DNA from 3 places in the Halomonas sp. BM-2019 genome. Region 1 is predicted to be linked to each of the others. Evidence: predicted binding sites of a transcription regulator. Region 1 holds the regulator's gene; each other region holds the start of a gene.
The links. Region 1 encodes sigma-54, which starts transcription at its own class of promoters, with help from an activator protein. Its sites were predicted from a motif close to TGGCACNNNNNTTGCTNT; they were not measured.

Region 1 (3,255 bases):
ACTCTTCATGCCCGCCACCTGGCCAAGAGCTACAAGCGCCGCCGTGTGGTGCAGGACATCAGCCTGGCCATCCGCCAGGGCAGCATCGTCGGCCTGCTGGGCCCCAACGGCGCCGGCAAGACCACCTCCTTCTACATGATCGTGGGGCTGGTGCGCGCCGACGCCGGCGAGGTGGCCATCGACGACCTGGACCTGTCGCGGGCCGCCATGCACGAGCGCGCCCGGTCCGGCATCGGCTACCTGCCCCAGGAAGCGTCGATCTTCCGCAAGCTGTCGGTGGCCGACAACATCATGGCGATCCTCGAGACCCGCCGGGACCTCGACCGGGAGGGGCGCCGGGCGCGCCTCGAGCAGCTACTCGAGGACTTCCACGTAACCCATATCCGCGACAACCTCGGCATGAGCCTCTCCGGTGGCGAACGGCGCCGGGTGGAGATCGCCCGGGCCCTGGCCACGGAGCCCGCCTTTATCCTGCTCGACGAGCCCTTCGCCGGCGTCGACCCCATCTCGGTGGGGGAGATCAAGGGTATCATCCGGCAGCTCAAGGCCCGCGACATCGGCGTACTGATCACCGACCACAACGTCCGCGAGACCCTGGATATCTGCGACACCGCCTACATCGTCGGCGACGGCCAGATCATCGCCGAGGGCAACGCCGAGTCGATCCTCGCCAACCAGCGCGTGCGCGAGGTCTACCTGGGCCAGGACTTCCGCCTCTGACCCGCCTTCCGGCCGCAGCCCCCTGATATGCATGTCGTTATTCGATGGCGGCATGCGTCTTGCGCCTGGCATGGATGTTGCTTCGTCTCCGCTTGCAAGCCCGACGCACCCGCGCTAGGGTGAGGCTTTCCCGTCAGAGAGGGACTCCGTCACCATGGCCATGAAAGCCTCCCTGCAGCTGCGCGTCGGCACCCAGCTGACGATGACGCCCCAGCTCCAGCAGGCCATCGCCCTGCTGCAGCTCTCCACCCTCGACCTGCGCCAGGAGATCCAGCAGGCGCTGGAGTCCAACCCCATGCTGGAGCTCGAGGAGGGCTTCGGCGAACAGGCGGTCAGCGAGACCCCCGAGGATGACTGGGCCAGCGAGATCCCCGACGAGCTCACCACCGACAGCGACTGGTCGGACACCTACCAGGACCTGGGCGCCCCCGCCGGCGGCGAAGGCCCGGACTTCGAACGGGAGGCGAGCGTACAGAGCCTCCAGGGCCATCTGGTCTGGCAGCTGGCGATGACGGACCTGGACCCTCGCGAGCGCCAGGTCGCCGAGAGCCTGATCGATGCGGTGGACCCGGCCGGCTACCTGGCCCAGCCCGTCGACGAGATCCGCGAAGGCCTCCGCGCCCAGGGGCTCGACGGCTTGCGCAGCCGCGAAGTGGAGCAGGTGCTGCTGCGGCTTCAGCAGTTCGAGCCCACCGGTGTCTTCGCCCGCGACCTGCGCGAGTGCCTGATGCTGCAGCTGGCCGCCCTGCCCGACGACACCCCCCTGCTGCCCCAGGCGCGTCGGCTGGTGCGCCAGTTTCTCGAGGCCCTGGCCGGCGACGATCGTCGCCTGCTCAAGCGCCGGCTGGGGCTCGACGACGACGCCCTGGAGGCGGTGATCACCCTGGTGCGCTCGCTGGACCCCCGCCCAGGCAGCGCCTACGCCGGCATCGAACGCGACTACGTGATTCCCGACCTGGTGGCTCGCCACGACAGCGCCGGCTGGCAGGTGGAGCTGAACCCCGAGGCGCTGCCGCGGCTGCGCATCCAGCCCGACTATGCCGCCCTGATCCGTCGCACCGACAAGAGCCAGGACAACCAGTTCCTCAAGGACCACCTGCAGGAGGCCCGCTGGCTGATGAAGAGCCTCTCCAGCCGCAACGACACCCTGCTGCGGGTAGGGCGCGAGATCATGGCCCGCCAGCTTGACTTCCTGGAACAGGGCGAGGAGGCGATGAAGCCGCTGATCCTGGCCGATATCGCCCAGGCCGTGGAGATGCACGAGTCGACCATCTCGCGAGTCACCACCCAGAAGTTCATCTATACGCCCCGCGGCGTCTTCGAGCTGAAATACTTCTTCTCCAGCCAGGTGGGGGGCAACGGCGAGGGCGATGCCCACTCCAGCACGGCGATCCGCGCGCGCATCCGCAAGCTGATCCAGGAGGAGCCGCCACGCAAGCCGCTCTCCGACAGCAAGCTGGTGGCCCTGCTCGAGGAGGCCGGCATCCAGGTGGCCCGTCGTACGGTAGCGAAGTATCGAGAAGCCATGGGCATCCCCTCCTCCAGCGAGCGCAAGCGGCTGCGCTGAGCCCATCTCCCAGCATGCCCCGAGGCGGCAGTCACGTCATCTGCCGGCCGCCACCTGCACAGGCTCCGATAACCCGCATCAGGCCTGCCGCAGCAGCGGCGGTGAGGGGGTATGCAAGGCGGGAAAAAGGGTTACAATCGAGCCATCACCAATGAGCAAGGAGCTTGTCATGCAAGTCAACATCACCGGCCATCATGTGGAATTGACCGACGCCCTGCGTGGCTATGTGGACGAGAAACTGGCTCGCGTGGAGCGCCATTACGACAACATCACCAACGTCCAGGTGATCCTGTCCGTGGAGAAGGAACGTCAACTCGCCGCCTGCACCCTGCATGCCGCCGGTGCCGACCTGCACGCCGAGGCTCAGGATGGCGACATGTACGCCGCCATCGATGCCCTGGCCGACAAGCTGGACCGCCAACTGGTCAAGCACAAGGAAAAGACCCAGGCCCGCGCCCAGGGCGCCGGGGCCCGCTGATCCCGTCATGACACTGGAAACCATCCTGCCCCCCGAGCGCACCCTCTTCGGTGTGCCCGGGGGAAGCAAGAAGCGGGTGCTGGAGTTCTTCAGCACCTTTATCGCCCAGAACACCCCCAGCCTCGACAGCCAGGAGGTGTTCAGCAGGCTGATCGGGCGTGAGCGCCTGGGCAGCACCGGGATCGGCAACGGGGTGGCCATTCCCCATGCCCGGAGTCCCCACTGCAAGGCCCCCATTGCCGGCTTCCTCAAGCTGGCCGAGCCGGTGGACTTCGACGCCATCGACGGCGAACCCGTCGACCTGGTGTTCGTGCTGCTGGTTCCCGAAGAGGCCGACGATGCCCACCTGGCCCTGCTGGCGCAGGTGGCGGGCGTGATGAACGACGGCGAGACACGCACCGTGCTGCGCCGAAGCGAGAGCCAGCGCGAACTGCACGAAAGACTCATCGAGGCGATCCGACGACAGGGCTGACGGCCCGACGGGCCGCCC
Region 2 (3,255 bases), 350 kb from region 1:
AGGTGCTCGTTCGCTGGATGGGGGGCTTGATGCATGGTCAGGCACCTCCGCTGAGTGAAAATGGGGTGGCGACAACGAAAAGAAGGCGACCCGGCGCAATTCCCCGGGGGGAGAGCGCTGGGACGCCTTCGTCCAATGCGTGTCATCTGTCGTCAGGGGTGATCGCCATTGATCACCGTGCTGCCCCTCACTATTCAAGAAGCCGGCCAAAATGTCGGATGACGATATTTTATTCTTATATTTCAGCAATCTGGGCGATGTTGGTGGGGGCGAGGCCGTGCCGCGGGGCGGACGCCATGCACGTCAATGGTGCATGGCGGCATCGAAATGCACGGGCGCGTAGCACTCATGCAGGGTGCCGATGTCCAGTTGGCGACCGCGGCCTGCGAGGTGGCGGCTCAGCGCCTCGGCCACGCGGCCCATGGCCTCGATATCGGGGCGCAGCACGCCGTCGCCGTACAGGCGCTGGTGGATCGGGGCGCTGTCCAGGGGCAGGTCGTCGAGATGGTTCACCGAGCGGTCGAGATAGGGGGGAAGGGCGAGCCAGCGAAGCGCCTGGCGGCGATGCGCCGGTGCGGCGGCCAGCCAGCGGCTGGCGGCCATCAGTGAGCGAATCAGCGCCGCCAGGGTGGCGGGGTAGCGCCTGGCCCAGGAGCGAGTCACGCCCAGCACCTTCTCGGGAGCCTCGGGCCACAGCTGGGCGCCGGTGGCGACGATGCGCCCCGCGTGGCGAAACTGGGCCAGGCTGCCCCAGGGTTCGCCGGCGCAGAAGCCGTCGATCTCCCCGGCCTCCAGGGCAGCCGCCAGGCGTGGTGGCGGCAGCACCACCAGCTCGACGTCGTGCTCCGGGTCCAGGCCGCCGAGTGTGAGCCAGTCGCGCAGCTGATAGTGCTGGCAGGAGAAGGGGTAGACCATGGCCAGGCGCGGCCGTCGCCGAGCGGGCTGCCCTCCCAGCCCCCGGGCCAGCGCCAGGGCGCTGGCCCGGGGTGCGTCACCGAGCGTCACCTTGCCGGCCTCGGCGAGGGTGCTGGAGAGCACCAGGGCATTGCCGTTGCGCGACAGGGTGATCGGCGCCAGGGTGTCGCAGGGCGCGCGTTCCAGGCCCAGACTCATGGCCAGGGGCATGGGGGCGAGCATCTGGGCGCCGTCGAGCAGGCCGGCGGCGACCTTGTCGCGCAGCGTGGACCAGGCGTTCTCCCGCGAGAGGGTAACGTCTAGCCCCTGCTCGCTGAAGAACCCGTGCTCGCGGGCGATCACCAGCAGGGCGGCATCCAGCAGCGGGACGAAGCCCAGCGTCAGGCGGTCGAGTTCGGGGGTCGGCGGCCTGGCCGCCTGATGGCTATGGCTAGAGGGCGTCGGCGTGGCACTCATGGGGGATCCCTATTCAGGCTCGGACGAAGGGGGCGACAGCTGCTCCAGGACATCGATGACGCTGTCGGCCACCTGGGCGATGCGCTGGCCGCGGTCCATGGCCAGCTTGCGCAGCATGCGGTAGGCCTGCTCCTCGTCGCAGCCCTGGTGCTTCATCAAAAGGCCCTTGGCGCGCTCGATGCGCTTGCGCTCGGCGAGCTGGTTACGGGTCTGGTCGAGCTCCTGGCGCAGGGACTGGAAGGCGTCGAAGCGGGCGATGGCCACTTCGATGATCGCCTTGACCCGGCCGGCCACCAGGCCGTCGACCACATAGGCGCTGACCCCCGACTTGAGGGCCGCCTGCATGGTGTCAGGGTCGTGCTGGTCGGCGAAGAACACCACCGGGCGCGGGTTCTCGCGGTTGAGCAGGGCCATGCTGTCGAGGGTGTCGCGGTCGGGGGACTCCATGTCGATGATCACCACGTCCGGCTGATGGCGCGCGACCATCTCGTTGAGGCTGGCCGGGCTCTGCAGCCGACAGATGACCTCGTGGCCCTCGGCGATCAGGGCCTCCTCGACCATGGCGGCGCGAACGACCTCGTCGTCAACCAGGAGCACCTTGAGAGAAGCGGTCAGGGGGGGCATGGCAGTGTCGTCGTTCGTCAGGGGGATGGCTGGCAGTATCGCCTCTAAAACAATATCCGTTAAAGCAATATCCGTTCCAGGTATCGCCAGGGTCCGGCGAGCCGCGGCCTCGACGCGGGGCGTCGGCGCGGCCCCGGCGTTGATTTGGCACCAGCCTGGTGCAGGAGGCGGTGCCCACGATAGCCGCTGGTGCAAATTGGCTCCGCCTGGCCGGGCCGGAAGTGCCGGCCGGACGGCCCCACGTCACTGGCATAGCAGCGGAAAACACCTTCTGGCACACGCCTTGCTTGACTTTCCCATATTGGCAACGACGCCCATCAACGCCTGCCTATTACAGGGTAGACGCTGGTGGGCGTCTTCGTTTCCGACTGACCCTGACAGGAGAGCGGCATGCACCAGGCACGAACTACCTGCCCCTATTGTGGCGTCGGCTGCGGCGTGGTGGCAGAAATCGACGGTGAGCGGATCGTCGGCGTCAGCGGCGACACAGAACATCCGGCCAATTTCGGCCGGCTCTGCGTCAAGGGCTCGGCGCTGCACGAGACGCTGGGCGAGCACGGCCGGCTGACCCGGCCGCGCCTCGACGGCGTGGAGGTGGGCTGGGAGACGGCCCTTTCTGCCGTGGCCGACCGCCTGGCGGCGACCCGCCGCGAGCACGGCGACGGGGCGGTGGCGGCCTACCTTTCCGGCCAGCTGCTCACCGAGGACTACTACGTCGCCAACAAGCTGTTCAAGGGGTTCCTCGGCACCCCGCACCTGGACACCAACTCGCGGCTCTGCATGGCCTCGGCAGTGGCCGCCTACAAGCGCAGCCTCGGCGCCGACGCCGTGCCCTGCAGCTACGAGGACCTGGAGGAGGCCGAGCTGGTGGTGCTGGTAGGCTCCAACCTGGCCTGGAACCATCCGGTGCTCTACCAGCGCCTCAAGGTGGCCAAGACCCGCAACCCGCTGATGCGGGTGGTGGTGATCGATCCCCGGGTCACCGACAGCTGCGAGATCGCCGACCTCTACCTGGGTCTCAAGCCCGGCAGCGACGCCCGGCTGTTCACCGGCCTGCTGACCTGGATGGAGGCGCGGGGCAAGCTCGACCGGCTCTACCTGGAGCGCCACACCCAGGGCCTCGAGGAGGCGCTGGCCGCGGCCCGAGAGGAGGACTGCTCGGTGGCCGCGGTGGCCGCCGACTGCGATGTCGACCCGGAGCGCCTGGAGACCTTCTACTACTGGTTCGCCAGCCAGCTGCACGTGGTGACCCTCTATTCC
Region 3 (3,255 bases), 1.2 Mb from region 1:
CCACCAACTCCTACAAGCGTCTGGTGCCGGGCTTCGAGGCGCCGGTGATGCTGGCCTACAGCGCCCGCAACCGCTCCGCTTCCATCCGCATCCCCTACACCGCCAGCCCCAAGGGCAAGCGCGTCGAGGCTCGTTTCCCCGACCCGACCGCCAACCCCTACCTGTGCTTCGCGGCGATGCTGATGGCTGGCATCGACGGCATCAAGAACAAGATCCACCCCGGCGACGCCATGGACAAGAACCTCTATGACCTGCCGCCGGAAGAAGGCAAGGCCGTGCCCACCGTGGCCAACAGCCTCGACCAGGCCCTGGAAGCCCTGGATGCGGATCGCGCCTTCCTGACCGAGGGTGGCGTCTTCACCGACGACATGATCGATGCCTACATCGAGCTCAAGATGGAAGACGTGGAGCGCATTCGCATGACCACGCACCCCGTCGAGTTCGACATGTACTACAGCTGCTGACGACGCGCCTTCAGTGCCGGCGGCCGGGTCCCGCGAGGCCCGGCCTGCCATCGACGCTGCGGCGTTGATCAAGAAAGGGGTTCCGCCATGGCGGAACCCCTTTTTCTTGTTCACTATCCAAGGGGGAGTCGCAGACACCATCCACAGGCCGCCGGGGCGGCGGCGACGCAGGGGGTAGCCATGAACAAGGCCTTGATGGCGCTGGCGGTGGGGCTGTCGTTCAGCCTGACACTCCAGGCCCAGACGATCTATCGCACCACCGATGCCCAGGGCAACGTGGTGTTCACCGACAACCCGGAGCGGGGCGGTGAGCAGGTGGAGCTGGCGCCGGTGACGGTGGTGCCCTCCACCGGCGAAGTGCGCACCGGAGAGGCCGTGCCGCGCGTCGATGGCAGCGGTGCGGCGGCAGTGACCGCCCGGCCGGGCCAGCCCTTCATGCCGTACGACAGCTTCCGCATCCTCTCGCCGAGCCATGAGCAGGCTTTCCCGGTGGGGGCGGCGGGCAACGTGCCGGTGGAACTCGGCATCGAGCCGGAGCTGCGCGAGGATCACCGGGTTCGCCTGTTGGTGGATGGCCAGCTGAGCCAGACGGCCATGCACACCACCGCCTTCATGGTGGCCAACATGAACCCCGGCGAGCACGTGCTGCAGGCCGAGTTGCTGGACGGCAGCGGCGAGGTTCGCCACCGTACCTCGCCGGTGACCATCTTTGTGCACCGGGCCAGTGTCAACCGTCCCGCCGATTAGCTGTCCCCTCGCTGGGCACCCTGGCCGTGGTGCCCGGACGGTAGCCCGAGGCCCTGCCGCTCCCCGCAAGGCGAGTCACGGCCGCCCCATCTCGTCAAGCCGGCGCCCCCGCCCGCCGAGGTGCCCTCGCCGCTCCGTCGTAGTGCAGAACCCGCCCGTCGGCTGCCCGATGAGGAACCGATCCTGCGTCGCCAAGAGGAGCGCGGATCGGCCCGGTGACCCGAAAGAAGGCAGGCGATGCCCCGTCAGGGCCCGAGCCTGGGTGCGCATCGCTCCACTTTGCACTGGTTTGGTGCGTGCGCGTCGCGTTGATGGCCGGCAAGCCCCGAAAACCGGGCTCCTGGGGCCTGGCGCGCTTCTTGCAAGAATAATGTTGTGTAAGTGCCTTTTGAAAGAGCTTCCTGAAAGAACCTTTTGCATGAGCCTTCTGCAAAGAACGGGTATCCCTGGATCCGACATGGCGCAATCGATGTACCAACGCTTGATGGAGCACCTCACCACTGCCGTGGTCCTGCTGGACGGCGAGCTCAGGCTTCGGTGGATGAACCCCGCCGCCGAGGCGCTGCTGGCGCTGAGCTTCAGTCGCGTGAAGGGCATGGGGCTGGATGGCCTTTTCGAGAGCGACGGCGGGCTGGGTGAGGTGCTGGGCAAGGCGCGGGATGAGTTCCACCCCTTCACCCAGCGCGAGGCGCGCCTGGTCATGCTCTGCGGCGAGACCCACACCGTGGATTACACGGTCACGCCACTGTCGCGAAATGAGCTGCTGCTGGAGGTGGAGCCCCGCGACCGGCTGATGCGCATCTCCCGGGAGGAGGCACTGCTGACCCGTCAGGAGACCATCAAGGTGCTGACCCGCGGTCTGGCTCATGAGGTGAAGAACCCCCTGGGGGGCATCCGCGGGGCGGCCCAGCTGCTGGAGCGCGACCTCGATGATCCCGAGCTCAAGGAGTTTACCCGGATCATCGTCGAGGAGGTGGACCGACTGCGCGACCTGGTGGACTCCATGCTCGGGCCCAACCGGGTCAGCCGCCACGAGCCGCTCAATATCCACCAGGTGCTGGAGCGGGTGCGCTCGCTGCTGATCGCCGAGCACCCCGCGGTGGCCATCGAGCGCGACTACGACCCCAGCCTGCCGGCTCTCTCGGGTGACGAGGCCCAGTTGATCCAGGCGGTGCTCAACGTGGCGCGCAATGCGGTGGAGGCGATGAGCGAGGCCGGCACCCCCGAGCCCCGCTTGGTGCTGCGCACCCGGGCACGCCGCCAGTTCACCCTGGGGGCCGAGCGCCACCGCCTGGTGTGCGAGGTGGCCATCATCGATTGCGGCCCCGGTGTGCCCGCGGCGCTGCAGGAGACCCTCTTTTACCCGATGGTGTCCGGTCGCGCCGAGGGCAGCGGCCTGGGTCTCTCCATCGCCCAGGCGATCCTGCACCAGCACCAGGGCCTGATCGAATGTGACTCCGTGCCCGGCCAGACCGAATTTAGACTGCTGATTCCCCTGGAGAAGCGCCATGACTGACGTCGCACGCGTGGTGATCGTCGACGACGACCGCGCCATACGCTGGGTACTCGAGCGTGCCCTCGCCCAGCCCGACCTGGAAGTGGAGTGCATCGAGCGGGCCGATGCCGCCCTGCCGCGCCTGCTGGACCAGCCGCCCGATGTGTTGGTCACCGATATCCGCATGCCCGGCATCGACGGCCTGGACCTGATGGCCCGGGTGCGCGAGGTCCATCCGGACCTGCCGGTGATCGTGATGACGGCCCATTCCGACCTGGACAGTGCGGTGGCCTCCTACCAGGGCGGGGCCTTCGAGTACCTGCCCAAGCCCTTCGACGTGGACGAGGCCCTGGCCCTGGTGCGGCGCGCCGTGGCCCATGCCCGGGAGCGCCAGCGTCCGGTCAGCGTCCCCGAGGGGCTGGATGCCGAGATCATCGGCGAGGCGCCGGCCATGCAGGAGGTGTTCCGCGCCATCGGCCGACTGTCCCACTCCCACATCACCGTGCTGATCAACGGCGAGTCGGGAACCGGCAAGGAGCGGGTGGCTCG

Region 2: the regulator sigma-54 is predicted to act here: its motif matches at 2,057-2,074, upstream of J5F18_RS06995 (ANTAR domain-containing protein).
Region 3: the regulator sigma-54 is predicted to act here: its motif matches at 1,560-1,577, upstream of glnL (nitrogen regulation protein NR(II)).

Annotation. Positions count from the first base shown of each region.
Region 1 is NZ_CP071922.1:1,737,224-1,740,478, reverse strand. Features, by position in the region: gene lptB (LPS export ABC transporter ATP-binding protein) at 1-720, shown strand, start outside; gene J5F18_RS08750 (RNA polymerase factor sigma-54) at 875-2,287, shown strand; gene raiA (ribosome-associated translation inhibitor RaiA) at 2,457-2,765, shown strand; gene J5F18_RS08740 (PTS sugar transporter subunit IIA) at 2,773-3,237, shown strand.
Region 2 is NZ_CP071922.1:1,382,688-1,385,942, forward strand. Features, by position in the region: gene J5F18_RS06985 (FAD-dependent oxidoreductase) at 1-35, opposite strand, end outside; gene J5F18_RS06990 (CmpA/NrtA family ABC transporter substrate-binding protein) at 304-1,371, opposite strand; gene J5F18_RS06995 (ANTAR domain-containing protein) at 1,381-1,995, opposite strand; partial or broken gene J5F18_RS07000 (nitrate reductase) at 2,386-3,255, shown strand, end outside.
Region 3 is NZ_CP071922.1:582,342-585,596, forward strand. Features, by position in the region: gene glnA (glutamate--ammonia ligase) at 1-464, shown strand, start outside; gene J5F18_RS02970 (DUF4124 domain-containing protein) at 645-1,211, shown strand; gene glnL (nitrogen regulation protein NR(II)) at 1,681-2,727, shown strand; gene ntrC (nitrogen regulation protein NR(I)) at 2,720-3,255, shown strand, end outside.